DNA from 3 places in the Streptomyces sp. P9(2023) genome. Region 3 is predicted to be linked to each of the others. Evidence: riboswitches for the same ligand, from Rfam matches in the RefSeq annotation. Region 3 holds a riboswitch; each other region holds the start of a gene.

The links. Region 3 has a riboswitch for cyclic di-AMP ahead of Q5762_RS22990 (transglycosylase family protein). Riboswitches for the same ligand answer to the same signal wherever they lie in the genome.
Positions count from the first base shown of each region.
Region 1: another riboswitch for cyclic di-AMP. It lies ahead of Q5762_RS19090 (M23 family metallopeptidase); the one in region 3 lies ahead of Q5762_RS22990 (transglycosylase family protein).
Region 2: another riboswitch for cyclic di-AMP. It lies ahead of Q5762_RS35075 (M23 family metallopeptidase); the one in region 3 lies ahead of Q5762_RS22990 (transglycosylase family protein).

Region 1 covers NZ_JAUPWM010000013.1:37,164-47,392, reverse strand. Annotated here, with positions in the region: gene Q5762_RS19110 (GTP-binding protein) at 58-1,113, shown strand; gene Q5762_RS19105 (DNA topoisomerase IV subunit A) at 1,110-3,566, opposite strand; gene Q5762_RS19100 (pitrilysin family protein) at 3,802-5,148, shown strand; gene Q5762_RS19095 (pitrilysin family protein) at 5,175-6,542, shown strand; cyclic di-AMP (ydaO/yuaA leader) riboswitch at 6,739-6,905, shown strand; gene Q5762_RS19090 (M23 family metallopeptidase) at 6,918-7,712, shown strand; gene Q5762_RS19085 (GntR family transcriptional regulator) at 7,882-8,565, shown strand; gene Q5762_RS19080 (HPr family phosphocarrier protein) at 8,726-9,007, opposite strand; gene Q5762_RS19075 (GNAT family N-acetyltransferase) at 9,184-10,229, shown strand, end outside.
Region 2 covers NZ_JAUPWM010000054.1:19,077-29,305, reverse strand. Annotated here, with positions in the region: gene Q5762_RS35110 (LuxR C-terminal-related transcriptional regulator) at 1-1,525, shown strand, start outside; gene Q5762_RS35105 (class I SAM-dependent methyltransferase) at 1,522-2,226, opposite strand; gene sigJ (RNA polymerase sigma factor SigJ) at 2,266-3,147, opposite strand; gene Q5762_RS35095 (rhodanese-like domain-containing protein) at 3,374-3,853, shown strand; tRNA gene Q5762_RS35090 (tRNA-Met) at 3,915-3,988, shown strand; partial or broken gene Q5762_RS35085 (TipAS antibiotic-recognition domain-containing protein) at 4,072-4,227, shown strand; gene Q5762_RS35080 (PP2C family protein-serine/threonine phosphatase) at 4,459-5,661, shown strand; cyclic di-AMP (ydaO/yuaA leader) riboswitch at 5,898-6,045, shown strand; gene Q5762_RS35075 (M23 family metallopeptidase) at 6,057-7,163, shown strand; gene Q5762_RS35070 (aldo/keto reductase) at 7,269-8,225, shown strand; gene Q5762_RS35065 (PrsW family intramembrane metalloprotease) at 8,238-9,554, opposite strand; gene trmB (tRNA (guanosine(46)-N7)-methyltransferase TrmB) at 9,623-10,229, opposite strand, start outside.
Region 3 covers NZ_JAUPWM010000019.1:11,842-22,070, reverse strand. Annotated here, with positions in the region: gene Q5762_RS23010 (Ppx/GppA phosphatase family protein) at 65-1,003, opposite strand; gene Q5762_RS23005 (DUF501 domain-containing protein) at 1,000-1,542, opposite strand; gene Q5762_RS23000 (septum formation initiator family protein) at 1,612-2,076, opposite strand; gene eno (phosphopyruvate hydratase) at 2,180-3,466, opposite strand; gene Q5762_RS22990 (transglycosylase family protein) at 3,846-4,535, opposite strand; cyclic di-AMP (ydaO/yuaA leader) riboswitch at 4,539-4,714, opposite strand; gene Q5762_RS22985 (transglycosylase family protein) at 4,974-5,978, opposite strand; gene Q5762_RS22980 (cytochrome P450) at 6,092-7,357, opposite strand; gene Q5762_RS22975 (globin domain-containing protein) at 7,456-8,646, shown strand; gene Q5762_RS22970 (nucleoside triphosphate pyrophosphohydrolase) at 8,654-9,640, opposite strand; gene Q5762_RS22965 (SurA N-terminal domain-containing protein) at 9,661-10,229, opposite strand, start outside.

The DNA.
Region 1 (10,229 bases), on a different contig from region 3:
TTCTGGGGCTCGTGCCTATTCTGGGGGCTTTGATCGGTTCGAGTCTCCGGAGGTTCCTTGACCAGCCAGCAGATTCCCGTCGTCGTTCTCTCCGGGTTTCTCGGGTCGGGGAAGACGACGCTGCTCAACCACCTGCTGCGCAGTGCCCGGGGCACCCGGATCGGGGTCATGGTCAACGACTTCGGTGACATCGGGATCGACGCCATGACCGTCGCCGGGCAGGTCGGCTCGACCGTCTCGCTCGGCAACGGCTGCCTGTGCTGCGCCGTCGACGTGAGCGAGCTCGACGAGTACCTGGAGGTGCTCACCCGCCCCGAGTCCCGACTCGACGTGATCGTCATCGAGGCGAGCGGTCTCGCCGAGCCCCAGGAGCTCGTGCGGATGGTCCTCGCCAGCGAGAACGAGCGGGTCGTGTACGGCGGCCTCGTCCAGGTCGTCGACGCGGCCGAGTTCGCGCGGACGCGGGCCACGCACCCCGAGACCGACCGCCACCTCGCCCTCGCCGACCTCGTCGTCGTCAACAAGGCCGACCGGGTGGGGGAGACCGAGCTGGACGCCGTCCACGAGGTCGTCGGGCGGCTCGCCGGGCCCGCCGCCGTGGTCCGCGCCGCGCACGGCCGGGTCGACCCCGAGCTGCTCTTCGACCGGGTCGTGCCCGAGGGGGAGATCGAGGGACAGATGTCGATCGAGGACCTGCTGTACGGGGACGGGGACGACGACGCCCGCGACCACCCGCACGCGGCCTACGAGACGTTCTCCCTGGCCTCGGAGACCGCGCTCCACCCGCGCAGGCTCATGGCGTTCCTCGACTCCCGCCCCGAAGGCCTCTACCGCATCAAGGGCTTCGTCGACTTCGGCGCCGCCGACCCCGCCAACCGCTACACGGTCCATGCCGTCGGCAGGTTCCTGCGCTTCTACCCCGAGCCATGGGCGGCCGGGCAGGACCGGCTCACCCAGCTCGTCCTGATCGGCTCCGGCGTCGACGCCGGAGCGCTGCGCAAGGAGCTGGACGACTGCCGGGTGAACGGCCCGCAGGACGCCCCCGACGAGCACAGCATGTGGGGCGTCCTGCGGTACGTACAGCAGTCGGATCCGGAGGCCGACGAGGGCTAGCTCGCCGGGCCGGCCACCACCTCGACAGGCTTCGGCAGCGGCGTGCCGGAGCCGTCGCGGCGCGGGTCGACCTCGGGCAGGTCCGCAGGCGTGCCGTTCTGCTGTGCGGCGTAGGCCGGGGTCGCGCCCGCCCAGGCCAGGATCAGCGTGTCCTCGCCCTTCAGGAAGCGCTGACAGCGCACGCCACCGGTCGCCCGCCCCTTGCGCGGGTACTGGTCGAACGGCGTCAGCTTCGCCGACGTGGCGGCCGAGTCGTCCAGCGTGCCCGTGGAGCCCGCGACCGTGAAGACCACCGCGTCCGCCGCCGGGTCCACCGCCGTGAACGAGATCACCTCGGCGCCGTCCGTCAGCTTGATGCCCGCCATGCCGCCCGCCGGACGGCCCTGGGGCCGCACCTGCGCGGCCTGGTAGCGCAGCAGCTGGGCGTCGGAGGTGATGAAGACCAGGTCCTCCTCGCCCGTCCGCAGCTCGGTCGCGCCGACGATCCGGTCACCCTCCTTGAGGGTGATGACCTCCAACTCGTCCTTGTTCGCCGGATAGTCCGGCACCACGCGCTTCACCACGCCCTGGAGCGTGCCGAGCGCCAGACCCGGCGAGGACTCGTCGAGCGTGGTCAGGCAGACCACCGTCTCGTCGTCCTCCAGGGTGAGGAACTCCGCCAGCGGCGCCCCGCCGGCCAGGTTCGGCGCGGCGGCCGTGTCCGGCAGCTGGGGCAGGTCGATCACCGCGATCCGCAGCAGCCGTCCCGTCGAGGTGACCGCGCCGACATCGCCGCGCTGGGTCGCCGGGACCGCCGAGACGATCGCGTCGTGCTTCGCCCGCCTGCCCTCCCGGGCGGCCGGGAGCGCCTCCGTCACCGTACGGGCCAGCAGGCCCGTCGAGGACAGCAGCACCCGGCACGGGTCGTCCGCGACCTCCAGGGACACGGCGGCGACCGGGGCGCCGGCCGACTCCAGCAGGACCGTGCGCCGGTCGGTGCCGAACTTCTTCGCCACCGCCGCCAGTTCCGCCGAGACCAGCTTGCGCAGCTCGCTGTCGGAATCCAGGATCCCGGTCAGCTCGTCGATCTCGCCGTTGAGCCGGTCGCGCTCGGTCTCCAGCTCGATCCGGTCGAACTTGGTGAGCCGGCGCAGCGGGGTGTCCAGGATGTACTGCGTCTGGACCTCGCTCAGCGAGAAGCGCTCGATCAGTCGCTCCTTGGCCTGCGCCGAGTTCTCGCTGGAGCGGATGAGCCGGATGACCTCGTCGATGTCGAGCAGCGCCACGAGCAGGCCCTCGACCAGGTGCAGCCGGTCGCGCTTCTTGCCCCGGCGGAACTCCGAGCGCCGGCGCACCACGTCGAAGCGGTGGTCGAGGTAGACCTCCAGGAGCTCCTTGAGGCCCAGCGTGAGCGGCTGGCCGTCGACCAGCGCCACGTTGTTGATGCCGAAGGACTCCTCCATCGGCGTCAGCTTGTAGAGCTGCTCCAGGACCGCCTCCGGCACGAAGCCGTTCTTGACCTCGATGACCAGGCGCAGGCCGTGGTTGCGGTCGGTCAGGTCCTTGACGTCCGCGATGCCCTGGAGCTTCTTGGAGCCGACCAGGTCCTTGATCTTGGAGATGACCTTCTCGGGGCCGACCGTGAAGGGCAGCTCGGTGACGACGATGCCCTTGCGGCGGGCCGTCACGTTCTCGATCGTCGTCGTGGCGCGGATCTTGAACGTGCCGCGGCCGTTCTCGTACGCGTCCTTGATGCCGGACAGGCCGACGATCCGGCCGCCGGTGGGCAGGTCGGGGCCGGGCACGAAGCGCATCAGCGCCTCAAGGTCCGCGTTCGGGTGGCGGATCAGGTGCCGGGCGGCCGCGATGACCTCGCCCAGGTTGTGCGGGGGCATGTTCGTCGCCATGCCGACCGCGATCCCCGACGCGCCGTTGACCAGCAGGTTCGGGTACGCGGCGGGCAGCGCGACCGGCTCCCGCTCCTGGCCGTCGTAGTTCGGCGTGAAGTCGACGGTGTCCTCGTCGATGGACTCCGTCATCATCAGCGCGGCGGCGGCCATCTTGGACTCGGTGTACCGCATGGCGGCCGGCGGGTCGTCGTTGCCGAGCGAACCGAAGTTGCCGTGGCCGTCGACCAGCGGGAGCCGCATGGAGAACGGCTGGGCCATGCGCACCATGGCGTCGTAGATCGACGCGTCACCGTGCGGGTGCAGCTTGCCCATGACCTCGCCGACGACACGGGCGCACTTCACGTAGCCGCGGTCGGGGCGCAGCCCCATCTCGTTCATCTGGTACACGATGCGGCGCTGGACGGGCTTCATGCCGTCGCGGGCGTCCGGCAGCGCGCGGGAGTAGATCACCGAGTACGCGTACTCGAGGAAGGAGCCCTGCATCTCGTCGACGACGTCGATGTCGAGGATCCTCTCCTCGAACGCGTCGTCCGGCGGCGGTGTCTTCGTGCTGCGGCGGGCCATCGCGGCTGCGGCTCCTTCACCAACAAGGTTGATCTGACGCGGACCATTGTGGACCGTCCCACCGACAACGCCGACCGCGACCCGGGTACGGGCCCCCGAGAGCGGTGTCCGAGCGGTCCGTGAGGCCCGCGCGACCCGGAAGAGGGAAGCCGCGATCCTGTGGGAACTTCGCGAGGTGTCGGTGCGCTTGCATAGGGTGGCAGGACTTTTCCATATCGCGATCGAAGGGACGTACATGCCCATGGGTCACACGGCCACGGCAGAGGCCGGCTCAGGCGGCCTGACAGCGACCGAGCACCGGCTGGCCAACGGCCTGCGTGTGGTGCTCTCCGAGGACCACCTGACCCCGGTCGCGGCGGTGTGCCTCTGGTACGACGTCGGCTCCCGCCACGAGGTCGCCGGCCGTACGGGCCTCGCCCACCTCTTCGAGCACCTGATGTTCCAGGGCTCGAAGCAGGTCCACGGCAACGGCCACTTCGAGCTGGTGCAGGGGGCGGGCGGCTCGCTCAACGGCACGACGAGCTTCGAGCGCACCAACTACTTCGAGACCATGCCCACCCACCAGCTGGAGCTCGCGCTCTGGCTGGAGGCGGACCGCATGGGCTCCCTGCTGGCCGCCCTGGACGACGAGTCCATGGAGAACCAGCGGGACGTCGTCAAGAACGAGCGCCGCCAGCGGTACGACAACGTGCCGTACGGCACGGCCTTCGAGAAGCTGACCGCCCTCGCGTACCCGGAGGGCCACCCGTACCACCACACGCCGATCGGCTCCATGGCCGACCTGGACGCGGCGACGCTGGAGGACGCGCGGGCCTTCTTCCGTACGTACTACGCGCCGAACAACGTGGTCCTCTCGGTCGTCGGCGACATCGACTCCGCGCAGACGCTGGCCTGGATCGAGAAGTACTTCGGCTCCATCCCGTCCCACGACGGCAAGCTGCCGCCGCGCGACGGCACGCTGCCCGACACCATCGGGGAGCAGCTGCGCGAGGTCGTCGAGGAGGAGGTCCCGGCCCGTGCGCTGATGGCCGCCTACCGGCTCCCGCACGACGGCACGCGCGCGTGCGACGCCGCCGACCTCGCCCTGACCGTCCTCGGCGGTGGCGAGTCCTCCCGGCTCCACAACCGCCTGGTCCGCCGCGACCGCACGGCCGTGGCCGCCGGTTTCGGGCTGCTGCGGCTCGCCGGCGCGCCCTCGCTGGGCTGGCTGGACGTCAAGACCTCCGGCGGGGTCGAGGTGCCCGAGATCGAGACCGCCGTCGACGAGGAGCTGGCCCGGTTCGCGGCCGAGGGCCCGACGCCCGAGGAGATGGAGCGCGCCCAGGCCCAGTTGGAGCGCGAGTGGCTGGACCGGCTCGGTACGGTCGCGGGCCGTGCCGACGAACTGTGCCGCTTCGCGGTCCTGTTCGGCGACCCGCAGCTCGCCCTGACCGCCGTCAACCGGGTCCTGGACGTCACCGCCGAGGAGGTGCGGGCGGTCGCCGCGGAGCGGCTCCGTCCGGACAACCGCGCGGTGCTGGTCTACGAGCCCATCGGTACCGAGCAGAGCGACAGCGACGAGGAAGAGGGAGCGGACCAGTGACCGACGCTGCCGCGTCTTTGACGAGCATGACCTTCCACCCGCAGCCGGAGGCGGGCGCCGCGAAGCCCTGGGCGTTCCCCGCCCCGGACCGCGGAGCCCTGGACAACGGCCTGACCGTGCTGCGCTGCCACCGTCCCGGCCAGCAGGTCGTGGCCGTCGAGCTGTTCTTCGACGCACCGTTGGAGGCCGAGCCCGCGGGCCTCGAAGGGGTCGCCACGATCATGTCCCGTGCCCTCTCCGAGGGCACCGACCAGCACACCGCCGAGGAGTTCGCCGCCGAGCTTGAGCGCTGCGGCGCCACGCTCGACGCGCACGCCGACCACCCGGGCGTACGGGTCTCCCTCGAGGTCCCCGTCTCCCGGCTGCCCAAGGCGCTCGGGCTGCTCTCCGAGGCCCTGATCGCGCCGGCGTTCCTCGACACCGAGGTCGAGCGGCTGGTGCGCAACCGGCTCGACGAGATCCCGCACGAGATGGCCAACCCGGCCCGCCGGGCAGCCAAGCAGCTCTCCAAGGAGCTCTTCCCGGCCGACTCCCGCATGTCCCGGCCGCGCCAGGGCACCGAGGAGACGGTGGAGGCCATCGACGCCGCCGCCGTCCGCGCCTTCTTCCAGGCGCACCTCCGGCCGTCCACGGCCACCGCGGTGGTCGTCGGCGACCTGACCGACGTGGACCTGGACAAGATCCTCGCCGAGACGCTGGGCGCCTGGACGGGCGACACCGCCGAGCCCCGTCCCGTACCGCCGATCACCGCCGACGACACCGGCCGTGTGGTCATCGTGGACCGCCCGGGCGCCGTCCAGACCCAGCTGCTGATCGGCCGCGTCGGCGCCGACCGGCACGACCGCGTCTGGCCCGCCCAGGTCCTCGGCACGTACTGCCTCGGCGGCACGCTCACCTCCCGCCTGGACCGCGTCCTGCGCGAGGAGAAGGGCTACACCTACGGTGTCCGGGCCTTCGGCCAGGTGCTGCGCTCCGACGGTGCGGGGCACGGCGCCTCCATGCTCGCCATCAGCGGATCCGTCGACACCCCCAACACCGGCCCGGCACTTGACGACCTGTGGAAGGTGCTGCGCACCCTCGCCGCCGGGGGCCTGACCGACGCCGAGCGCGACGTGGCCGTGCAGAACCTGGTGGGCGTGGCACCGCTCAAGTACGAGACCGCCGCCTCCGTCGCGGGGACCCTCGCAGACCAGGTCGAGCAGCACCTCCCGGACGATTTCCAGGCGCAGTTGTACGCGCGGCTCGCCGAGACCGGCACGGTGGAGGCGACGGCGGCCGTCGTCAACGCCTTCCCCGTGGACCGGCTCGTCACCATCCTCGTCGGCGACGCCTCGGAGATCCTGGAGCCGGTGCGCGCCCTCGGCATCGGCGAAGTGACGGTCGTCACCGGCTGATTGGGTTTCGCTCTGCCGAAGGACCCCGACGTGGCGATACGTCGGGGTCCTTCCGTTTGTCCGAATTGAAGCGAAGGGCGGGTGTATGGCCTGTGGCAAGTCTTACAAACGGGCGTGTCTCTTTGGTGATTGACGGACGATCCGCATAGCGTCGGTCCGGCTGTTCGCCAGTTGCACCCGCCGCACCCGCGGCATCGGACAGTCATCGCCGAGTCCCCGTCAGGCGCGAGCCTGGGGAGCCGGGGACCCACACGAAGTCCCTGGGGTTAATCGGACGCCTTCGCATCCGTGCGGAGGGGCCCGTAGGAGACCTTCCTGCTCCGAACCCGTCAGCTAACCCGGTAGGCGAGAAGGAAGGAAAGGATCAGCCTCTACATGGCGTTCACCCGTGCCACCGGGAAGCATCGTGGTCCGAGCCGTCTGGCGCGCCGCAGCGCCGGCATCGCCGGCATCGCCGGCGTCGCGACCCTCGCCACCACCGGCGTCATCGGCACCCTCGCCTCCCCGGCGCTCGCCGCCGACACCGAGGCTCCCTCCCTGGAGGACACCGGCCTGACCCAGGTGGTCGTCGCCGACAACGCCCTCGCCGAGACGATCGACGCCCAGGCCGCCGCGCAGGAGCGCGAGGCCGCAGAGGCCGAGGCCAAGCGCATCGCCGAGGCCCGCGCCAAGGCGGAGGCCAAGCGCAAGGCGGAGGCCCGCGCCAAGGAGATCCGCGAGGCCAAGGAGCGCGCCGCCCGTGAGGCCGAGCGCAAGCGCCTCAACTCCTTCCAGCTCCCCGCGGCCGGCTCGCACCTCACCACCGCCTACAAGGCCGGTGGCTCCCTCTGGTCCTCCGGCAGTCACTCCGGCGCCGACTTCCAGGCCTCCTACGGCACCAAGGTCGTCTCCGTCGGCTCCGGCACCGTCGTCGAGGCCGGCTGGGGTGGCGCGTACGGCAACAACATCGTCATCCGGATGAACGACGGCACGTACACCCAGTTCGCGCACCTCTCGGCCATCAGTGTCTCGGTCGGCCAGTCCGTCACCCCGGGCCAGCAGATAGGCATCTCGGGCTCGAGCGGCAACTCGACCGGCCCGCACCTCCACTTCGAGGCCCGCACCACCGCCGAGTACGGCTCCGACATCGACCCGGTCGCCTACCTGCGCGCCCGCGGCGTGAACGTCTGACCGACGAGGTCTCCCACCGCACGTCAGAAAAGCCCCGGCTCGTACTGAGCCGGGGCTTTTCGCTGGCCAAAAGATATCCATGGTTCCGGGGGAGCCGTCGGAAATACCGCCTCGCTGCAATAGAGTCGCCGCAGAACCGGTTTCGCGCATATGAAGGCGGAGGTCGACCATGCGCATTCCCGCGCACGCGGTATGCACGGCGATCCGGGACGACATCGTCACGGGGGTCTTCGAGCGCGGCAGCCGACTGACCGAGGAGCAGTTGGCCCGCCGCTACGGAGTCTCCCGCGTCCCGGTCCGCGAGGCCCTGCGCACCCTCGAGTCCGAGGGCTTCGTGATCACCCGCCGGCACGCGGGCGCGCACGTGGCCGAGCCCACCGAACAGGAGGCGGCCGACCTCCTCGACGTACGGTCGCTCCTTGAACCGCTCGGCGCCGCGCGCGCGGCCCAGCGCCGCACCCAGGCGCACCTCAAGGTGCTGCGCGGCCTGGTCAGACTGGGGCAGGAGCGGGCCAGGCGCGGCCAGGGCGACGATCTGCGCTCGCTCGGCTGCTGGTTCCACGAGACCCTGGCGCAGGCCTCGGGCAGCCCGGCGCTCACCGCCATGCTCACCCAGCTGCGGCACAAGATCGCCTGGACGTACACGGTCGAGGCCCCCGCCCAGCCCGTCGAGGCTTGGGCGGAACACGGGGCGATCGTCGACGCGGTGGCGCGCGGCGACGCCGAGCGGGCCCGCACCCTGACCGCGCTGCACGCCGAACGCTCCCTGTCGCTGCACCGGCTGAAGCGCCCGGAGCGGGGACGTGTGAGGGTTTCGCAACGCGTCGTCAACACGGCGAGCGGCCGGAATTAACAAGCGGACCGTATACAAAGAGCGGGAATTCGTCGGGCTTTCTTTGTGCTGCGCGGATTTGCGCCGCGCGGAATTCTGGTGAAATCGGCCGGGTGAAACGAAGAAGCCGCACCCGCCGTGATGTCGGCGTGTGCGGCTTCTTCGGAAATCCGTAATTCCGTCAGACGGTCTCGGGGAGCTCCTCGAGCCCCTCGGCAACCAGCTTCGCCAGACGGTCGAGCGCGGCCTCCGCGCCGTCGGCGTCCGAAGCGAGCACGATCTCCTCGCCGCCCTGCGCGCCCAGACCGAGCACCGCGAGCATCGACGCGGCGTTCACCGGGTTGCCATCGGCCTTCGCGATCGTCACGGGGACGCCGGAGGCCGTGGCGGCACGGACGAAGATGGAGGCGGGGCGGGCGTGCAGGCCCTCGGCCCAACCGACGTTGACGCGGCGCTCAGCCATGGTGTTGCCCTTCAAGTCTCAAGCGGGTTGTCTAGACCAGTCTCTCACGGGTCGCAGGGTGCTCGGTGCCGACCTTCGGCCCCTTCCGCAGGGCCGATCGGTCCTCCTTACCTTGCATGGTGCACACGCCCCGCGCGACCGGTGCCCGTGTCGTATCCCGGCCGTACGCTTGCCCCATGCAGAGCGCGTCGGAACGGCCTGAGCAACCGGAACACGACTACCCGGACCACTGGGAAGCGGACGTGGTCCTCCGCGACGGCGGTACCGCGCGCATCCGCCCCATCACCGCCGACGACGCCGACCGGCTGGTCAGCTTCTACGAGCAGGTCTCCGACGAGTCGAAGTACTACCGCTTCTTCGCGCCGTACCCGCGGCTCTCCGCCAAGGACGTGCACCGCTTCACCCACCACGACTTCGTCGACCGGGTGGGCCTCGCGGCGACGATCGGCGACGAGTTCATCGCCACCGTCCGCTACGACCGGATCGACGAGCGGGGGATGCCCGCCCCCGCGCCCGCCGACGAGGCCGAGGTGGCCTTCCTCGTCCAGGACGCGCACCAGGGGCGCGGCGTGGCCTCCGCGCTGCTCGAACACATCGCGGCGGTGGCGCGCGAGCGGGACATCCGGCGGTTCGCGGCGGAGGTGCTGCCCGCCAACACCAAGATGATCAAGGTGTTCACGGACGCCGGATACACCCAGAAGCGGAGCTTCGAGGACGGTTCGGTACGGCTCCACCTCGACCTGGAGCCCACCGACCGCTCGCTCGCCGTGCAGCGCGCCCGGGAGCAGCGGGCGGAGGCGCGCTCGGTGCAGCGGCTGCTCACCCCCGGCTCGGTCGCCGTCGTCGGCGCCGGCCGCACCCCGGGCGGCGTCGGCCGCACGGTCCTGCGCAACCTCCTGGACGGCGGCTTCAGCGGACGTACGTACGCGGTGAACCGCGCGCTCCCCGAGCCGGGCGACACACTCGACGGGGTGCCGGCCTTCCGCTCGCTCGGGGACATCGGCGAACCGGTGGACCTCGCGATCCTTGCCGTCCCCGCCGAGCGGGTGCCGGAGGCGGTCGCCGACTGCGGGGAACACGGGGTGCGCGGGCTCGTCGTCCTCTCGGCCGGGTACGCGGAGACGGGTTCGGGGGAGGGCCGGGACCGGCAGCGGGAGCTGGTGCGGCAAGCCCGCTCGTACGGGATGCGGATCATCGGGCCCAACGCGTTCGGGATCATCAA
Region 2 (10,229 bases), on a different contig from region 3:
GCGCGAGGACGCCCACCGACTCGCCCTGTCCCTGGCCGAGTCGGCCTTCACCCGGCATCTGCTCGGCGAGGCACAGGAGCGGTACGAACAGGCCGCGGCGCTCGCGAGCGGTGACGGGCCGGGCGCCCGGCCCGCATCCGGTGCCCTCCGGCAGGCCGCCGCCGTCGCCGGGTGTCGCAGGCTCGGCGACGACATGTTCCGGCTGCACCGCGCCGCCGCCGAGGCCGCCCGCCGGGCCGGGGACGACCCCGGTGCCGGCCGTGACCTGGCGGCCGCCGCCACCGTCGCGTACCGCTTCTCCAGCGAGTTCGCGCGGGTTCCGGCCGTGGACGAGGTGACCGGCCTGCTCGCCGCCGCGCGCGCGTCGGCCGGTGACGACGCGGCCGCCGAGGCCGCCGTCGCGCTCGCCGAGGCGGCCGTGGTCGCGGACGCGTTCGGCGCGGTCCAGGGGGACAGCGAGAACACGGCGGTGGAGACGGTCGCGCTCGCCGAGCGGGCCGTCGCGCTGGCCCGCCGCGCGGGCGACCCGGTCGGGGAGTCCGCCGCCCTCGACGCGCTGTCCGGTGCCCAGTCCTGGGCCGGTGACTCGTTCGCCGCCGCCGCTGCCGCCCGGCGCCGTATCGACATCCTGACGTCCGGTTCCGGCCACGGCACCCCCGCCCGTACGCATGAACTCATGGACGCCCTCGCCATGGCCGCCGGCACCGCCCTCGGTGTGGGTGACCTGCCGGCCGCCCGCCGCTGGGGCGGGCAGCTCGCCGACCATCCGCTCCTGGCCGAGGTCGGCCACCACGCCATGTCCTGGCTCCTGGTCGCGGACGCGTTCGCCGGCCACGGCGACGAGGTGGTCGCCGCCGGGACGCGGTTCCTCGACGCGTGGGAGCAGAGCGGCCGCCGCCGGTCCTTCTCCCTCGGCCCGGCCGCCGCGTCGGTCGCCCTGGTCCACGGGCTGCGCGGGGACCACGAGGCCCGGGCGGAGTGGCTGGTGATCGCAGACCGGGCGGGTACGGACGCCGAGTACCGGCACGGTTACGGCGCGGTCCTCGACGCCCTCGTCCTGCTGCACCAGGGCGACCCGGACGCGGCACTCGAACGGGTGGCACCCGAGCCGGGTCAGGTGTGGAAGTGGGTCTCCTGGATCTGGCTGCACTGGTACGTGACCCTCAGGGCCGAGGCCTCGGTACTCGCCGGGCACCCGGACGCCCGCGCCCGGATCGCCGCCGCCCGTACGACCCTCGCCCGTACGACCGTCGACCGCACGACCCTCGCCGGCAATCCGGTCGCCACCGCCCAACTCGACCGGGCGGAGGCGCTGCTCGCCCGTGACGCCCGTGACGCCCGTGACGCCGGTGACGCCGGTGACGTCGTCCCGCGTCTGCTCGCCGCGGCCAAGGCGTTCGATGCGGCCGGCTGCCCCTACCAGGCGGCCCGCACCCTGCTCCTCGCCGGAGGCCCGCACGCCGCCACCGGTTCGGCCGCGCTCGCCGGCCTCGGTCTCGGTCCCGGCCTCGCGCCCGCGAGCTAGGCGGCGGACGTCTGGGTGACGCGCCAGAGCCGGCGCGGCAGTTCGCCCTCCTCGAAGGCGTGCACCTCGTCGAGGGTCCAGCCCTCCGCGAGCGCGTCGACGAGCGCGCGCGAGAAGAAGTGGACGGCGAACCCGCCGTGTTCGTGGATGTCGTCCCCGTGCGCCACGCCCGTGCCGTAGTGCGCGTCGCCGGTGTGCCGGACGGTGTAGACGAAGACACCGCCCGGCCGCAGGACTCGCCGGACCTCGCCGACCAGCGCGTGGATCTCCGCCGTGGACAGCGCCATGCACAACAGCATGTGCGCGAAGACCGCGTCGGCCGAGCCGTCGGCCGCCGCCAGCGGCTCCCGTACGTCCTGGACCGCGGTGGTCACCCGGTCCGCGACCCCCTCCGCCCGGGCCGCCTCGCGGAGCTGGGCGAGCCCGGTCCCGCTGAAGTCGGTGGCCAGGACCGTGAAGCCCTCGTGGGCGAAGTGGAGGGCGTCACGGCCGTGCCCGGCGCCGAGTTCGAGGACGTCCCGCGCGCCACGCCGCCCGAAGAGCGCGGCGGCGTGACGGGCCGGCTCGGAGGGCTCGGAGCCGTACATCCCCGGATGGGTCGCGTACGTGGACTGCCAGTGGCGCCGCTGCTCAGCCCCGAGCCCCGCTCCGAGCCCCGCCCCGAGCCCCGCGTCGGGCATGCCCCCATCGCTCGTCGTCATGGCTCCGACAGTACGACCCGAGCTTGGCTCGCGTACGGCTCAGAGGCCCAGCGCCGCCAGCCGGTCCGGGTCCGCGATGATGGCGATCTGCGTGATGCGGTCGCCCTCGATCGTGAAGGCCATCAGACCGGACACGCGGCCGCCGTCCGCGTACGAGACGATGCCCGGCGCGCCGTTGACCAGCACGTCCTTGTACGAGCGGCGGTACGGCGCGTAGGTGAGCGCCTGGTTGATGACCGCCTCGGCGCCGCGCACCAGCTTCGAGGCCGCGGCGAGCACCTTGCCGCCGTCCGCCCGCAGCAGCACGTCCGGGTCGAGCACCGCGAGCAGGCCCTCGAAGTCACCGCCCTGCGAGGCCGCCATGAACGCGTCGACCACCTCGCGCTGACGGCTGACGTCCGGCGCCGGGCCCGGCGCCGCGCCCTGGACACGGCGGCGGGCCCGGCTGGCGAGCTGGCGCGTCGCGGCCGGGGTGCGGTCCACGATCGGGGCGATCTCGTCGAAGGACACCGCGAACATGTCGTGCAGCACGAAGGCGAGCCGCTCGGCCGGCCCCAGCGTCTCCAGGACCACGAGCAGCGCGAGCCCGACCGAGTCGGTGAGCAGCGCCTCCTCCTCGGGGTCGGTCGTGCGGTCCGCGTCGCGGACCAGCGGATCGGGGACGTAGTACTCCAGCGGGTCCTCGCGGCGCGAGGCGCGCGAGCGCAGCATGTCCAGGCAGACGCGGCCGACGACGGTGGTCAGCCAGCCGCTCATGTTCCGTATGTCGCTCAGGTCGGACCGGCTGAGCTTGAACCACGCCTCCTGGACGGCGTCCTCGGCCTCGCTCAGCGAGCCGAGCATCCGGTAGGCGACCGCCTTGAGGTGCGTGCGGTCGGCCTGGAAGCGCGCGGCCAGCAGGTCCTTGTCGTCCGAGTCCATCGGTGCTCGTCCCCTCGTAGAACGTAGATACCGTCATGCCGTCATCGGCATGACGTACGGCGCCCGCGAAACGTGACGCCGAAGTCCCTCGAACGTCCCCCCGGACGTCCGCTGCGTGAGATCCCCTGCCGTCCCCCGCCGCACGCCCGGATTTCCCCGGCCGATCCGACGAACCCCCGGGATTTGCCACTTCAGCGAAACGATCTTCGCCCGTAGATTTTCATGCATGACGACAACCGCGCAGGTCAACGCCGTACTTCGTACCCCGCCCGCCTCTCCGCAGGCCGCCGCGGCCTACTTCTCCGCCAGCCTCGCCTTCCACGCCGACGTCTCCGACGTCGCCGGCGCCCTCGCCGCCGACGGCGACCCCGGCTTCGTGGTCATCGACTCCCGCTCCACCGCGTCCTGGGACCAGGGCCACGTCCCCGGCGCACTCCACCTGCCGACCGCGCTCATCGCCGAGCAGGCCGAGCAGCTGCTCGACAAGTCCGTCCCCGTGGTCACGTACTGCTGGGGCCCCGGCTGCAACGGCGGCACCCGCGCCGCGCTCGCCCTGGCGCAGCTGGGCTTCCAGGTGAAGGAGATGCTCGGCGGCTTCGAGTACTGGGTCCGCGAGGGCTTCGCGTACGAGACGTGGGAGGGCCCGGCGAAGAAGGACGCCGACCCGCTGACCGCCCCGGTCGACTCCGAGGACTGCGGCTGCTGAGGCCGCGGGGGTCATGCGATTAGGGGATCTGCTCGCCATGCCGTAAGGTCATATTCACCGACGCGGGGTGGAGCAGCTCGGTAGCTCGCTGGGCTCATAACCCAGAGGTCGCAGGTTCAAATCCTGTCCCCGCTACTCAGTAGCAACGAAGGCCCGGATCCAGTCACTGGATCCGGGCCTTCGTCGTGTGTGACTCCGTGGTTTTGACCTTTACGCGGTCGATGACGACGAAGCCGACGAAGGAGTACGTGACCGGCCTCGGCCGGATGTACGTCGACGACCCGCGCTTCACCGTCAACTACGACCAGCACGGCGAGGGCACCGCCCTTCTCGTCCGGGACGCGATGAAGGTCTACGCGGAGCGGAACCTGTAGCGGAACCTGTCACGGAGGCGGCGGTCCTTGTCCCCCACATGGCCGAGCGGGGGTCGCAGCGCGGCGCGGCTCCCGCCACCCTGGGGAGGGCGCGGTACCGTCCGTCGCCGTGCCGTGTACGGACCGGGCAGGAGAGCACAGGTGGGCCAGGGGCAGGGCCGGGGGAAGGGCAACGGGAACGGCCGGGGGAACGGGCGGGCGAACGGGCAGAGGAACGGGTGGGTCTACGGACTGGGCGGCGGTCCGGCGAACGGCCGCGGCGGCCCGCAGGCGAACGGGCTCGACCGGCCGGCGGGCGGGGGCCGGGCGCCGCGCGGCGGGCGGGCCGAGCGGGCCCGCCGGTTCATCCGGGCGCTGCCGCCGCTGGTGATCCTCGGCGGAGTCGTCTTCGACCTGTCCACCCCCGCCTCGTACACGGCCTCCCCGATGTTCTCGGCCGCGCCGCTCATCGCCGCGCCCTTCTTCTCGATGCTGACGACGCTGGTCACCTGCATCGCCGCGGTCCTCGCCAGCGTCGGGCTGCACCTCTACAACGACACCGCCACCGACGTCCCCGCCCTCACCGGGACCCTGACCGTCGTCACCGTCTCCGCCCTCGCCCTGCTCATCAACCGGGTCGTGCGCCGCAGCGGCGAACGGCTCGCGTCGGCGCGGGTGATCGCGGAGACCGCGCAGAAGGCCGTGCTGCCGACGCCCGCCGAGCGGATCGGCGGGCTCCAGGTCGCGGCCCGGTACGAGGCCGCGCAGGCGGACGCGTTCATCGGCGGTGACCTGTTCGCCGTCCAGGACACCCCCTACGGGGTACGGCTGGTGGTCGGTGACGTGCGCGGCAAGGGGCTGGACGCGGTCGAGGCGGTCGCGGTCGTGATCGGCGCCTTCCGGGAGGCGGCCGAGCAGGAGTCGAGTCTGGAGGGCGTAGCGCAGCGGCTCGAACGGGCGCTGGCCCGGGAGGGCACGCGCCGCTCCGGCCTCGACGCCTTCGAGGGCTTCACCACCGCCGTCCTGGCCGAGATCCCGCGCGGCGACGGGCGGGTACGGATCGTCAATCGCGGCCACCCCGAACCGCTGCTGCTGTACGCGGACGGGGGCCTGGCGCTCCTGGAGCCGACCGAGCCCGCGCTGCCGCTGGGCATGGGCGAGCTGGCCGCCTGGCCGGACCGGGCCGACGAGGCCCCGTACCCGCCGGGCGCCACGCTCCTCCTCTACACCGACGGCCTCTCCGAGGCGCGGGACGCGGCGGGGGACTTCTACGAACCGGCCGAGCGGCTCGCCGGGCGGATCTTCCCGGGGCCGGAGGAGCTGCTCGACGCGCTCGTCGACGACGTCCGCCGGTACACGGGCGGCGGGGCCACCGACGACATGGCGCTGCTCGCGGTGAGCCGGCCCGCAGAGGGCCAGCCGGACCGGCGCCGGACGATGCCCGTGGTGCCCTGACCGACGCGGTGACAGTCACTGTGACCATCCGTAGTGGAGAGGTACCGCTGCGATAACAATTGATGCACCGTCAGTTCCCGGTTCCCTGTGAAAGTCTGGACTGAAGCAGGATCAAATCGGTCTGTACCAGCTCAATCTCGCGGATGATCAACAGGAACAGCTTGGAATCCGGCCCTCGCGTCTATTAACGTTCGATAACGCAGCGCGGTCGTCCCAGCCGTCGTAAGAGACGGCACCGTGCGCACGCGCCGAATCCTGAAAGGGAACCGGGGAACCACTACTTGGGGTGAATCGGACACCGTCGTACTCGTACGACACCGTCCGTAGGAGACCTTCCTGCTCCGAACCCGTCAGCTAACCCGGTAGGCGAGAAGGAAGGAAAGGAGTACGCCTCCGTGGCGTCCAACAGCCCTGCCCCTGAAGGTCTTTCAGACAGGTTCAACGCGTTCGGCGCTCGTGGCGCCGCCGGGACGGACGACGACGCGACCACGTGGGGGGAGTGGAACCCCACCGAGGACTCCCTGCGCCAGCAGGCCCGTTCGGGTGGCCGCCACCGTGTCGTGAAGCAGCGCTCCGGCTTCGCCCGCTCCTCCACCGTCCTCGGCGTCGGTGTCATCGCGGCCGTCGGCGCGGGCGGCATGGCGACCGCCAAGGACAAGCCCCCGGTCTCGATATCGCTCCCCGACCTCAACCTGCCGGACGCCTCCGAGCTGCCCGGCGTCGGCGAGTTCCTCTCCGACGGTGCTGAGGGCACGGACGGTTCGGGCTCCGGGACGAACAACCCGCAGCCGCTCACCGCCACCCTCGCCCTGCCGGCCGAGAGCGCCGGAAAGACCGCGGGGACCGAGAGCACCGCCTCCGCCGCGACGGCCGACGCCGGCGAGGCGCTGCGCGCCCGCATCCTCCAGCAGGCCGAGCAGCAGCAGGCCAACGCCGACGCCGCCGAGAAGGCCGCGGCGGAGAAGGCGGCCGCCGAGAAGGCCGCCGCCGAGGCCGCGGTCCAGGCCGAGAAGGCCGAGAAGGAAGCGGCCGCGGCGAAGAAGAAGGCCGAGGAGGAAGCGGCGGCGAAGGCCGAGGCGGAGCGTCTGGCGAAGCTCGCCGCGAGCTACTCGCTGCCCACGTCCTCGTACACCCTCACCTCCACGTACGGCCAGTCCGGCTCCATGTGGTCCTCCGGCCAGCACACCGGCCTCGACTTCGCGGCGCCCACCGGCACGCCGGTCAAGGCGGTGAACGGCGGCACGATCAAGTCGGCGGGCTGGTCCGGCTCGTACGGCTACCGGATCGTCCTGGAGCTGGAGGACGGTACGGAGGTCTGGTACGCGCACCTGTCCTCGATGACGGTGAGCGCCGGCCAGTCCGTGGGCACCGGCGACACCATCGGCCGCGTGGGCGCGACCGGCAACGTGACCGGCCCGCACCTGCACCTGGAGATCCACACCCCGGGCGGCTCGGGCCTGGACCCGGCGGCCTGGCTGGCGAACAAGGGCATCTCGGTCTGACGCGAGGGTGCCTCCCACGCCTCCCGACTCCGGCAGTCCTGGCGGCACCCCCCCGACGTCGGGGCTGCCGGAATACCCCGTCATGGGACGGTCGTTGACCGTCCCATGACCTCTCTCCGCCCGCTGGGCAGCTCGGACCTGCACGTCTTCCCGCTCGCGCTGGGCGGCAACGTCTTCGGCTGGTCCGCCGACCAGGCACAGACGTTCGCCGTCCTCGACGCCTACACCGCCGCCGGCGGCAACTTCGTCGACACCGCCGACATGTACTCCGCCTGGGCCGAGGGCAATCAGGGCGGCGAGTCCGAGACGCTGATCGGCAAGTGGCTCGCCGGCCGCGGCAACCGCTCCGAGGTCGTCGTCGCCACGAAGGTCGGCGCCCACCCCCGGTACAAGGGGCTCGCCGCGACCACGATCAAGGCCGCCGTCGAGGAGTCGCTGCGCCGCCTCGGCACCGACTACATCGACCTGTACTACTCGCACTTCGACGACCCGGCCGTCCCCGTCGAGGAGATCGTCACCGCGCTCGACCAGCTGGTGAAGGACGGCAAGGTGCGGGCCGTCGCCGCCTCCAACATCTCGCCCGAGCGGCTCCAGGCCTCCCTCGACTTCGCCGAGACCGAGGGCCTCGCCCGCTACGTCGCCCTGCAGCCGCACTACAACCTGCTCTCGCGCGACACGTACGAGGGCGAGCTCCTGGCCACCACCGAGCGGGCCGGGCTCGCCGCCCTCCCGTACTTCGCGCTGGCGTCCGGCTTCCTCACGGGCAAGTACCGCCCCGGGAAGACCGTCGACAGCGTCCGCGCCGAGGGCGCCGCCGAGCACGCCGAGACCGAGCGGGGCCGCCGGATCCTCGCCGCGCTCGACACCGTGGCCGAGGCGCACGAGGCGGAGGTCGCCACCGTCGCCCTGGCCTGGCTCGCCTCCCGGCCGACGGTCACGGCGCCGATCGCCTCGGCCCGTACGGTCGAACAGCTGCCGGCCCTGATGGCGGTGGCGGACCTGCGGCTGACGCCGTCGGAGGTGGACCTTCTGACGAAGGCGTCGGAGGCGTCGGAGGCGTAGGGGGTACGGGGGTCAACTCTGGTACGGGTTGTAGCCGCCGTAGTCGAGGTACTGCGGCGGCGCCCAGACCCGGCCGGTCGCCCGCGCGGCGTATGTGAGGGCGGGGGAGGCGACCGGCTTGCGCTGCCAGAGGTGGTGCAGCAGCTCCTGCTCGCGGGCCGTGAAGTCGGGGTCCGGCGCGCCGCGCTGGGCGCGGTGGCGCAGGAAGGCGAGCGTCGTCGCGAACGCCTCGTACTCGCCGACCGCGGTGGCGGCCGGCGGGCCGTACGTACGGCGGGCGAAGTCGCGGGCCATGGAGCGCGCCCGCATCGAGGAGAGCGCGAGCGGCTCGGCGGGCGAGAGCCAGCCGGCCGCCGCGTACGCCGGGAGCTGGCCGGATATCGTGCGCAGTTCGCGCTGCCTGCTCCATATCGCGAGCCAGGTCAGCAGGCCGAAGGCGGGCACCATGAACATGCCGTAGACCAGGATGAAGCCCAGCGGCCCGAGGAGGGTCGCGGAGCCGTTCCACAGGGCGTGCATGAGCATGGCGAGGAGCAGTCCGGCGAGCGGCAGCAGGACCCGGCGCACCCGCAGGAACTTCCGGCGCGAGGTGGCGAGGGCGGCGAAGGCGAAGCCGAGGCCGGTGAAGACGGTGAAGAGCGGATGCGCGAACGGCGACATCACGATCCGTACGAAGAAGGTGCCGGCGGTCATGGAGCCGAGGCCGCCGGAGCCGAGGTCCTGGTCCTCGCCGAAGGCGTTGCCGAGATAGAGGATGTTCTCGGTGAAGGCGAAGCCGGTGGCGGTGAAGCCGGCGACGACGACGCCGTCGACGAGACCGGTGAAGTGCCGTCTGCGGAAGAGGAAGATCAGCAGGATGGCGGCCCCCTTGGCGCTCTCCTCGACGACCGGGGCGACGACCGTGGCGCCGAGGGACTCGGCGGAGGCGGGGTCGGCGGTGGCGGTCGCGATCCAGCGGACCGCGAAGGAGTTGGCGAGGATCGCGACGAGCGTGGCGGCGCAGGCGCCCCAGGCGAAGGCGAAGATCAGGTTCTTCCACGGGCCCGGTTCGACCCGGTCCAGCCAGCGGAACGCGGCGAGCAGCAGCGGGACGGGCAGGACGGCGAGCCCGAGGCCGACGAGGAATCCCTCGGTGCCGGTCTGCTCCCGCACGATCGCGAGGATCACCAGCGCGCAGAGCGCGAGCACGGTGATCACGGCGACGGCCCGGACCACCTTGCTGCGCCAGAAGGCGCGACGAGGCCTGTAGCGCCACTGGGCGCGGTCCGGAACGGCCGGGAAGGCCGGCTCCTCGGTGTCCCGGGTGGGGACGGGGGCGCTGTTCGACACGTGAGCGACCCTAACGAGGAGTACTGACACCTGCGAGGGTGTTCTCCGCTTTCCGCTACTTCCTGCGGTTACTTCCTGTGGAAAAGCAGGTCGTGCACGAGATGGCCCTTGTTCAGGCCCTGCCCCTCGAAGCGGGTGAGGGGGCGGAAGTCCGGGCGGGGCGCGTAGCCGCCGTCGGGCCGGGTGTTCGCGAAGTCGGGGTGGGCGGAGAGGACATCGAGCATCTGCTCGGCGTACTCCTCCCAGTCGGTGGCGCAGTGCAGGACGGCGCCGGGCTTCATCCGGGTCGCGAGCAGGGTGAGGAACTCGGGCTGGATCAGGCGCCGCTTGTGGTGGCGCTTCTTCGGCCAGGGGTCCGGGAAGTAGACGCGGCAGCCGTCCAGGGCGTCGGGGCGGAGCATCTCGCGGAGCAGGATGATCGCGTCGCCGTTGGCGACCCGGACGTTCTCCAGACCGCCCCGGTCGGCGAGACCGAGCAGGTTGCCCTGGCCGGGGGTGTGGACGTCCACGGCGAGGATGCCGGTGCCGGGGTCGGCGGTGGCCATCTGGGCGGTGGCCTCGCCCATGCCGAAGCCGATCTCCAGGACGACGGGCAGCCCGCCGAACATCTCGTTCAGGTCGAGGACGCGCTTGCCGTCGATGTCGAGACCCCAGTCGGGCCACCGCTTGAGCATC
Region 3 (10,229 bases):
TCCTTGTGAAGAACTTCACGAACTTTCCCGACGCGCTGTCTCGGGGTGCGTCGTGGCGTGCCCGTTATGCCACGGAGAGTGCGATTCCGTCGAGGATGTCGTGCTCGCTGACGACGACCTCGCGGGCCCCGGTCCGCTCCATGATCTCCCGCAGGACGAGCGCCCCGGAGACGATCACGTCGACCCGCCCGGGATGCATCACCGGGATCGCGGCGCGCTCGGCGTGCGTGGAGGCGACCAGCGTGTCGACGATCTCCGCGACCTTCTCGTACGGGACACGGGAGTGGTGGATCTTCTCGGAGTCGTACTCCTGGAGCCCCAGCGCGATCGCCGCGACCGTGGTGACCGAGCCCGCGAGCCCGACCAGGGTCCCGGCCTCGCGGATCGGCACGGTCTCCTCGGCGAGGTCGAGGGCGGCCCGGATGTCGGCGCGGATCGCGGCGATCTCCTCGGCGGCCGGCGGGTCGCTGCGGACGTGCCGCTCGGTCAGCCGTACGCAGCCGATGTCGACGGAGCGGGCGGCCTCGACGTGCTTGTTGCCGACGACGAACTCGGTGGAGCCGCCGCCGATGTCCACGACGAGGTACTTCTCCGTGCCGTGCAGCTCGCCCGTGGCGCCGGTGAAGGAGAACTCGGCCTCCTGGTCGCCGGTGATCACCTCGGGTTCGACGCCCAGGATGTCCAGGACTCCGCGCACGAACTCGTCGCGGTTCTCGGCGTCCCGGGAGGCGGAGGTGGCCACGAAGCGCAGCCGCTCGGCGCCGAGCTCCTCGATGACGGCCGCGTAGTCGCGGCAGGCGGCGAAGGTCCGCTCCAGCGCCTCGGGCGCGAGCCGGCCGGTCCGGTCGACGCCCTGGCCGAGCCGGACGATCGTCATCCGCCGGTCCAGCTCGATCAGCTCAACCGTCGAGCCCGCGCCGGAGGCGCTATCGGGCACAGCGACGTCGGCGACGAGGAGACGGATGGAGTTCGTACCGCAGTCGATGCCGGCGACCCGGGTCACTTCGTCTCCCCTTCTTCCTTCTCCGCGCACGGGTTGACGCAGGGGCCCTTGGCCCACCACTCCGGCAGCATCGCGATGGCCTCGTCGCCGAACGGGTTGACGCCAGGACCTGCGACCAGCGAGTGGCCGACGAGGACGTGCAGGCACTTGACCCGGTCGGGCATGCCGCCGGCGCTCGGGAAGCCCTCCAGGACCTCGATGGCGTCCCGGCGGGCGATGTAGTCCTCGTGCGCGGCCCGGTAGGCGGCGGCCAGCTCCGGGTCGGTGGCGAGCCGGGCCTGCATCTCCTTCATGACCCCGTTGGCCTCAAGGGTGCCGATCGCGGAGGCCGCCCGGGGGCAGGTCAGGTAGTACGTGGTCGGGAAGGGCGTGCCGTCCGGGAGCCGCGGCGCGGTCTCGACGACGTCCGGGTTGCCGCAGGGGCAGCGGTGCGCGATGGCGCGCAGCCCCCGGGGCGGGCGGCCGAGCTGGGCTTCGAAGGCGGCGACGTCCGCCTCGGTCGGCTCGGTGCGTGCGGTCTGCGGAGGGGGCGTTTCCATCGTTGCGTCTTGTCTTCTCGTCGGGTGCGGTCGGTGGGGCCGGTGGGTGGGGACGATAGGTCGGGTGGTCTAGCGGGGCGCGTCCGCGCGGTCCACGCCTTCCCAGAGGTCGGAGTACCAGGGGCGGTCGGCCGCGCCCTGCTCGGTGCGCCGGGCGCGCTCGGCCTCGGGGTCGTTCACGGTGAAGCCGGTCTCGCCGGGCACCACGTAGTGCAGGTGCTCGCGGGCGAGCCGGCGGATGTACGCGGGGTCCTGGAGCCGGGCCTTCTCGTCCCGCAGCTCCTCGACGCGCGCGGCGGCGTCGGCGGCCTGGCGCTCCTGCTCGGCGATCTCGGCGCGCTGGGAGACGTACTGCCGCATGGGGTACGCGAGCGCGACGATCAGCGAGCAGACGACCAGGGCGAGGAAGGCCGCGCGGCCGGTGAGCCGGGAGCGGCGGGCCTGGCGGCGGGTCTGGGAGCGGTAGACACGGGCGGCGGTCTGCTCGCCGAGCAGCCTGATCCTGGTCGCGGTCGAGAACCGGTCCCGGGCCATGTGCGCGCCTCCCCTTTACGTACGTACGTCCCCGCACACGGTACGGGACCGGGTGCGGGGACGTAGGTAACCGGGCGACCTGCAGGTCAGCCCTTGAAGCAGATCAGCCCTTGAAGCGCGGGAAGGCGCTGCGGCCGGCGTAGACGGCCGCGTCGTCGAGGATCTCCTCGATGCGCAGGAGCTGGTTGTACTTGGCGACGCGCTCGGAGCGGGCCGGGGCGCCGGTCTTGATCTGGCCGCAGTTGGTGGCGACGGCGAGGTCGGCGATGGTGACGTCCTCGGTCTCGCCGGAGCGGTGCGACATCATGCACTTGAAGCCGCTGCGCTGGGCCAGCTCGACGGCGTCCAGGGTCTCGGTCAGCGAACCGATCTGGTTGACCTTGACCAGCAGGGCGTTGGCGGCGCCGTCCTCGATGCCGCGCGCCAGACGCTCCGGGTTGGTGACGAACAGGTCGTCGCCGACGATCTGGACCTTGGCGCCCAGCTTGTCGGTGAGGACCTTCCAGCCCGACCAGTCGTCCTCGAACAGCGGGTCCTCGATGGAGACCAGCGGGTACGCGGAGACGAGCTCCTCGTAGTACTCGGTCATCTCGGCGGCCGAGCGGGACTTGCCCTCGAACTCGTACTTGCCGTCCTTGTAGAACTCGGACGCGGCGACGTCGAGCGCGAGCGCGATGTCCTTGCCCGGGGCGTAACCGGCCTGCTTGATGGCCTCCAGGATGAGGTCGAGCGCCTCACGGTTGGAGTCCAGGTTCGGGGCGAAGCCGCCCTCGTCGCCGAGGCCGGTGGACAGGCCCTTGGTCTTCAGGACGGACTTGAGGGTGTGGTAGACCTCGGTGCCCCAGCGCAGGGCCTCGGAGAAGGACTCCGCGCCGATCGGCGCGATCATGAACTCCTGGATGTCCACGTTGGAGTCGGCGTGCGAGCCGCCGTTCAGGATGTTCATCATCGGAACGGGCAGCAGGTGCGCGTTCGGGCCGCCGAGGTAGCGGAAGAGCGGGAGGTCCGAGGCCTCGGACGCGGCGTGCGCGACGGCGAGGGAGACGCCGAGGATGGCGTTGGCGCCGAGCGAGGCCTTGTTGTCCGTGGCGTCCAGGTCGAACATGGCCTGGTCGATGAGGCGCTGCTCGGTGGCGTCGTAGCCGACGAGCTCCGGGCCGATCTGCTCGATCACGGCGAGGACGGCCTTCTCGACGCCCTTGCCCATGTAGCGGTTCTTGTCTCCGTCACGGAGCTCAATGGCCTCGAACGCACCGGTGGAGGCACCGGACGGAACGGCAGCACGGCCAGTGCTGCCGTCGTCGAGGCCGACCTCGACCTCGACCGTGGGGTTGCCTCGGGAGTCCAGGATTTCCCGGGCTACGACGACGTCGATGGACGGCACGAGCATCTCCTTCTGGGATGTGACGCTAGATGTGACGCATGCGGTGCAGGGTCGCTTTGGCCTTGCGACAAGAGCCTAACCGGCTCCGAGGCTCCGGCCAGCCGGGCGCCCGACCCCTGGGACGAAAAAGGACCCAAGGACACGCATCTGGGGCCAAAGGCCCTCAGGACTACTCGGCGGTAACCGTCGGGGGTCGGTCGGGCGACGGATCACGGATATCGGATCACGGATCTTGGATCTTGGATCTTGGATCTTGGATATCGGATCCGGAAACGCGGAACCCCGGTCCGGAGCGCACGGGGGAAGAGTGCTCCGGACCGGGGTGGTCACCGCGGGAGGGTCGTGGGACCCGCGTGAGCCGCCGGACTCACACGGGCCGCCGGGCTCACTTCAGGTGAAGCTGCTGGCCCGGGTAGATCAGGTCGGCGTCCTCGACGACGTCCTTGTTGAGCTCGAAGAGCTTCGCCCAGCCGCCCTTGACGTCGTGGGCGGCGGCGATCTTGCTCAGCGTGTCGCCGGCGACGACCTTGTACTCGCCGTCACCCTTCTTGACCTTCTTGCCGGTCGGGGTGGTGACGGTCTTCTTCGACTCGGTCTTCTTGGCCGCGGCCTTGGGGGCGGTCCGCTGCTCGCTGCGGGTCGTCGGCTGCTCGGCCTGACGCTCCTGCTGCGGGGCGCTCTCGACGGCACCGGTGTTCGGCGAGGCGGAGGAGAGGCCGACGCCACAGCTCGGCCAGGCACCCTTGCCCTGACCGGCGAGGACCTTCTCGGCGATCGCGATCTGCTGCGACTTGGAGGCCTGGTCGGCGCTCGCGGCGTACGCGGTGCCACCGAAGGCGGCCCAGGTGGAGCTCGAGAACTGCAGGCCGCCGTAGTAGCCGTTGCCGGTGTTGATGGACCAGTTGCCGCCGGACTCGCACTGGGCGACCTTGTCCCACTCGGAGACGGTGGCGGCCGAGGCGGTGCCGGCGCCCATCAGCGGGGCGGCGACGGCGACACCGGCGACACCGGCGAGAGCGACGGCGCGGGTGGCCTTGGAGGGACGACGGTGTTTGCCCTTGGCGGAAAACAGCATGGGACTTCTCCTCACCGACGCCTACGAGGTGAGCTGTCGGGTTCGGGCCATGTGAGTTGCCCGGCCGCGCGACCTAGCGCGCGGCTTAACCCCAAGCCGTTCCGTCGGCCGTCTGTCTCAACGGCCGGGGACGGCACTTACCTTGGGTCCCCCGCTCCTGCCTTCGGCGCTTGACGCGACGACTGTTCCCATCGGCCGACGGCAGGATTCGGCGTTTCGGTCGACGGGGCCCGCGGTGGCGAGCGGTGACGACCGTAGACACAGACCCGGGGGAAGTTCAAAGACGTCCATGGGGGACAAAACGCCCCTACTTGCCTCGGGGCGAAGGGTATTTACGCAGGTGAGAGGCGACGGAAGCAGATTTTGCGGACGGGACACGCCAGTTGAGGCAAAGAGACCCATGTCTCACTTACACAGAACCGGACATTCACGGCCGAACTACCCGCGCTCAGCTGCCGCCTCGTCAGGCTGACCGATCGTGAGATCGAGGCTCTGGCCAGGAAGGATGAGGTCCGGATCGAGGCCGACCGTCGCGCGGTTGGCGTCGTAGAGGGCGCCCCAGCCACCGGGGAGTTCGTTGCGCTGGGCGATCACCGTGAGGTTGTCGCCGGGCTTGACGGTGTATTCACCGATAGCATCCGAGATGTCCTCGGCGGGCTTGTTGCCCTCGACGCCCTCTGTGCCCTTTGTGTTCCCACTGTCCGGGTTTGCGGCCTTGTTCTTGTCGGCGGCATCCGGTGTCGGCGTGTCGGTCGGAGCGCCGGACGTCTCACCGGTCGGCGAGTCGGACGGCGAGGCGTGGCGACCGGTTTCGAGCGACTTGTCCTTATTGAGCGTCTCCTCCGGATCCGCGTCACCCCGGTGCTTACCGGTGCCGGGAGTGGCCGACGCGGACGGCGTGGACGAGGGGGTCCCGGGCGTGGCGGGGGTCTCGGGACTCTCGGGCTTCGCGAGGGCTTCCGGAGGGGTGTCGACGGTCGGGAGCCCGCCCGTGCGGTCGGACTCCGGGAGCGGGTCCGTGGACTCCGAGGGCGTGACAGCCGGCCCCGGGTGGACGTCGGGCTTGACGCCGTCGTTCGTCAGCCCGGCGATCGGGGCGCAGGTGGCCCACTGCTGGTCGCCCGCGGCGAGGGCCTTCTCGGCCACCGCTATCTGCTGGGCCCGGCTGGCCAGGTCCGCGCTGGGCGCGTACGCCAGGCCGCCGTGCCGCTCCCAGCTGACCTGGGTGAACTGGAGCCCGCCGTAGAGCCCGTTGCCGTAGTGGGCGCTCCACTGGCCGCCCGACTCGCACTCGGCGACCCGGTCCCAGGTGGCCGCGTCGGCGGCGGATGCCGAGCCCGCACCCAAGAGGGGCAGCGCGAGGGCCGACCCCGTCACGCCTGCGGCGACGACGATGGCGGGGGCCTGGCGGGGTCTGCGGTGACGACCGTTCCCGGAGCGCATGCGGAGTGCCTTCCGTGTGACTGGTGAGGTGACGGTGAACGTAGCGGCATTCGAACGTCAGTCACAAGTCGATGCAGCGGAGATCACGTAAAAGTCACAGTCTTGACGGAGAGTCAGCTCGCAAGAGGGGTGAAGTCCACCGGAAGTGTGCGCAATCCACGCATGATGAGCCCGCCGCGCCACCGCAGATCGGCCGGATCCCCGGCAAGTCGCAGGTCCGGCAGGCGAGTCAGCAGCGTGGCGAGCGCGATCTGGCCTTCGAGCCGGGCGAGCGGGGCGCCGATGCAGTAGTGGATGCCGTGGCCGTAGCCGAGGTGCTGGTTGTCGCGCCGGGAGAGGTCGAGCGTGTCCGGCTCCTCGAAGCGGGCCGGGTCGCGGTCGGCGGCGGCGAGCACGACGAGGACCGGGTCGCCGGCCGGGATCTCCTGACCGCCGATCGTCAGCGGCTCCATGGCGTACCGCCAGGTGGCCATCTCCACCGGCCCGTCGAAGCGCAGCAGCTCCTCGACACCGGTTTCGAGGAGGTCGCGCTCGCCGGCGGCGATCGAGGTCTGGAGCCGCTCGCGCTGGTCAGGGTTCCGCAGCAGCGCGTACACCCCGTTCCCGACCAGGTTGACAGTGGTCTCGAAGCCGGCGAAGAGAAGGATGAAGGCCATGGCGGCGGCCTCGTTCTCGGTGAGGTGCTCGCCGTGGTCGGAGGCCTTGATGAGCCCCGAGATCAGGTCGTCGCCGGGGTCGAGCCGCTTGCGGTGGATCAGCTCGGCGAGGTAGCCGCGCATCTTCTTGACCGACCGCGCCACGCCGCCGCGCGGCCCACCGCCGTGCCGGATCATCATCCCGGCCCAGTCCCGGAAGTCGTCCTGGTCCTCGCGGGGTACGCCGAGCAGGTCGCAGATGGCGTAGATGGGCAGGGGGAAGGCGAACTCGTGGATCAGGTCGGCCGTGCCCTTGGCGGCGAAGGAGTCGATCAGCTGATCCGTCAGCTCCTGCACCCGGGGCGCGAACTCGGCGACCCGGCGCGGGGTGAACGCCTTGGAGACGAGACGGCGCAGCCGGGTGTGGTCGGGTGGGTCGATGTTGAGGAGATGCGTCATCAGCTCGGCCTTGCGCTCCCCCGGGATCCCGGTCTTGCCCTTGGCGTGCGCGGGCTCGTCGTGGTGCGCCGGGTTCTTCGAGAGCCGCTGGTCGGCGAGGGCCTGCCGGGCGTCCGCGTACCGCGTCACGAGCCAGGCCTCGACCCCGCTGGGCAGCTTGGCCCGGTGCACGGGCGCGTGCTCGCGGAGCCAGGCGTAGGCGGGGTACGGATCGGTCGCGAACTCCCAGGTGAAGAGCTCGGGGGCGGGGGGTTCGGCGGGGTTCTCGGCGGGGGTGGTGCTCACCCTGAGACGGTACAAGGTAGGTGGACCACCGGCCTCCGGGCGGCCCGGTCCGCGAGATGTGATCGTCCTGTGAAGGCGGGTGGCCTAGATTCTCCCGCGTGGATGCCCAGTTGCTGAGAAGCACGTTCGCCGTCGTCGAGAGACGGGCCGAGCATGCCGTCGCGTTCTTCTACTCCCATCTGTTCTGGCACAACCCGGGCGTCCGAGAGCTCTTCCCCGAGGACCTGGGGGCCCAGCGCGACCGGCTGTTCGCGGCGCTCACCCATGTGGTGACCCAGCTGGAGGATCCGGGGCTTCCGGAGTACCTGGCCCATCTGGGGCGGGACCACCGCAAGTTCCTGGCCTCGCCGGCGCTCTACGCCGCCGTCGGCACGAGCCTGACCGCCGCCTTCGCGCACGCGGCGGGGGCGGCGTGGAGCGTGGAGGCGGAGAAGGCGTGGACGGAGGCGTACGGGTACGTCGCCGAGTTCATGCTCCGGGGCGCCGAGGAGGCGGCGGCGGACGGGGAGCCGGCCTGGTGGGACGCCGTCGTCGTCCGGCACGAGCGGCTCGGCGAGGACCTGGCGGTACTGACCCTGAAGCCGCGCAGCCCCTTCGCGTACCGGCCGGGGCAGTACGTGAGCGTCAGCTCGCTGCGGGTGCCGCGGGTGTGGCGGACGTACTCGCTGGCGAACGCGTTACGCACGGACGGGACGGTGGACCTGCACGTGAGCCGGATCCCGGGCGGGGCGATGAGTACGGCGCTGGTGGACGCGCTCCGGGTGGGCGAGCCGCTCCGGCTGAGCGCGCCGGGCGGCACGCTGACGTCGAGGACGGCGCCGGGGGATCCGCGCACGTACATCGCGGCGGGGACGGGCTGGGCGCCGGTGAAGGCGCTGCTGGAGGACGCGGGTTCGGATGCCGAGGCCCGCCTGTTCCTGGTGGCGAGGTCGAGGGAGTACCTGTACGGAAGGAAGGACGCGGAACGGCTCCGGGAGCGGATACCGGGCCTGAAGATCACGTACATCACGTCCGCGCCGGAACACCCGCGTGACCAGGCGACGGAACGTCTCTTGCGGGCACTGGCGTCATGCGGCAACTGGCCGCGGCACGACGTGTACGTGGCGGGTCCCCCGGAGCTCCTCACGGAGACCCTCCCGGCCCTGCACGACCTGGGTGCGTCCAGCATCCACCACGACCGCGTCCCCCCGACCCGCCCGGACCGCCCCCTGGGCCCCGGCGACTGGTTCCTGTCCCGCCCGTCTCCCCACTGGCACAACCCGGCAGCCCGATCCCCCCAGGAGCGGTGACCCCGGGTCAGGGTTGCTGGGACTCCGTCACGCGGATCGTGTCCCGGTACGTGCGGGCCGCCGCGCGGAGCGCCGCCTCCGGGTCGATGCCCTGGGACTCCGCCGTCGCCGCCAGCGCAAGGAGGTCGTAGCCGATGCCCTCGCCCTGAGGGAGGGGAACCGACAGGCCCGCCGTGCGGACGCGGCCCGCGAGCTTCGCGGCGAGGGCCAGGCCCGGCTGGCCGAGCGGCACGCCGTCGGTGACCGAGGCACGCTGCTTCTCGACCGCCTTGGTCCGGAGCCAGTGCTCCTTGACCTCCTCCGGCGTGGACGCCGACGCGTCGCCGAAGACATGCGGATGCCGGTGGATCAGCTTCTCCACGATCGTCCCCGCGACGTCGTCCACGGAGAACGGCGCCTCCTCGTCCTCCTCCGCGATCCGCGCGTGGAAGACGACCTGGAGCAGCACGTCGCCCAGCTCCTCGCGCAGCTCGTCCCGGTCGCCTTCCTCGATCGCCTCGACGAGTTCGTACGCCTCCTCGATGCCGTACTTCACAAGCCCCTTGTGCGTCTGCTGCGACGACCACGGGCACTCACGCCTGATCCGGTCCATGACCTGCACCAGGTCGAGGAGGCGGGCGCCGGGAAGGTCGTACGAGCCGGGCAGCAGCTCCAGGTCGGGCATCGTGACCCGGCCCGAGCCGGCAAGCCGGGCCAGCCCGTCCGTCAGCGCCTGGTCGCCCTCGCCGCCGGGCAGCACCACCACCGTCCGGCCCCCGGCGCACGCCTCGACCAACTCCTGAGCCGCCGGACGCGCGTGCTCCACGGCCACGCCCGCCTCGCGGAGGTACGGCAGCTGCGGGTGGTTCTCGTCGGCGCACAGCACCCGGTCGGCACCGCGCAACGCCTGCCACGCGGGCCAGGACAGCAGTCCGGGCGCCACGCGGTGGCTGGCGGTGAGGAGGACGATCCGACCAGGATCGGCGGCGGGCTCTACGGGTGATTCGGCGTTCACCCTCCCGACCCTACGTCCCGCTACGCCCCCGCCTCCACGGCCGTCGGCTCCTCGCTGATCTGCCGCACCCACGGCGCCGTGAACGTACCCAGCTGGATCTTCGCGTCGTCCCACGCCCCGAAGCGCGGGTTCACGTCGATCTTGAGGTCCTTGGAGGCCGCCGTGAAGACGTCCATGAGCTTCTTCTGGCCCTCGGGGGTGTTCGCGATGCCCAGCTTCGCGGCGATCTTGTTCATCAGGACCGTACGGCGGACGACCCCGTCGATCTGGTCGGGCGCGACGCCCTGCTGCTGGAGCAGCGTCGCCGCGAGCTGCTCCGCCCCGCCGCTCTGCTTGGTGAACTCGTCCCGCGTCGACTGGATCTCGCCGCGCGACGCCGTGATCCCGTTGTCCGCGGCGACCTTGTCCACCACCCGGTCGAAGATCATCACGTTCAGCTTCTCGCGGCTGAGGTTGCCCGTCGCCTGGATCAGCTGCGCGGCCTGCGGGGACGCCTCCTGCGCCGTCCGCACGTCCCGCACCTGCGCCTGGAGGCTGGACACCTCGATCCGTTCGCCGCCGACGACGGCCGCCGCCCCTGGGCGGGACT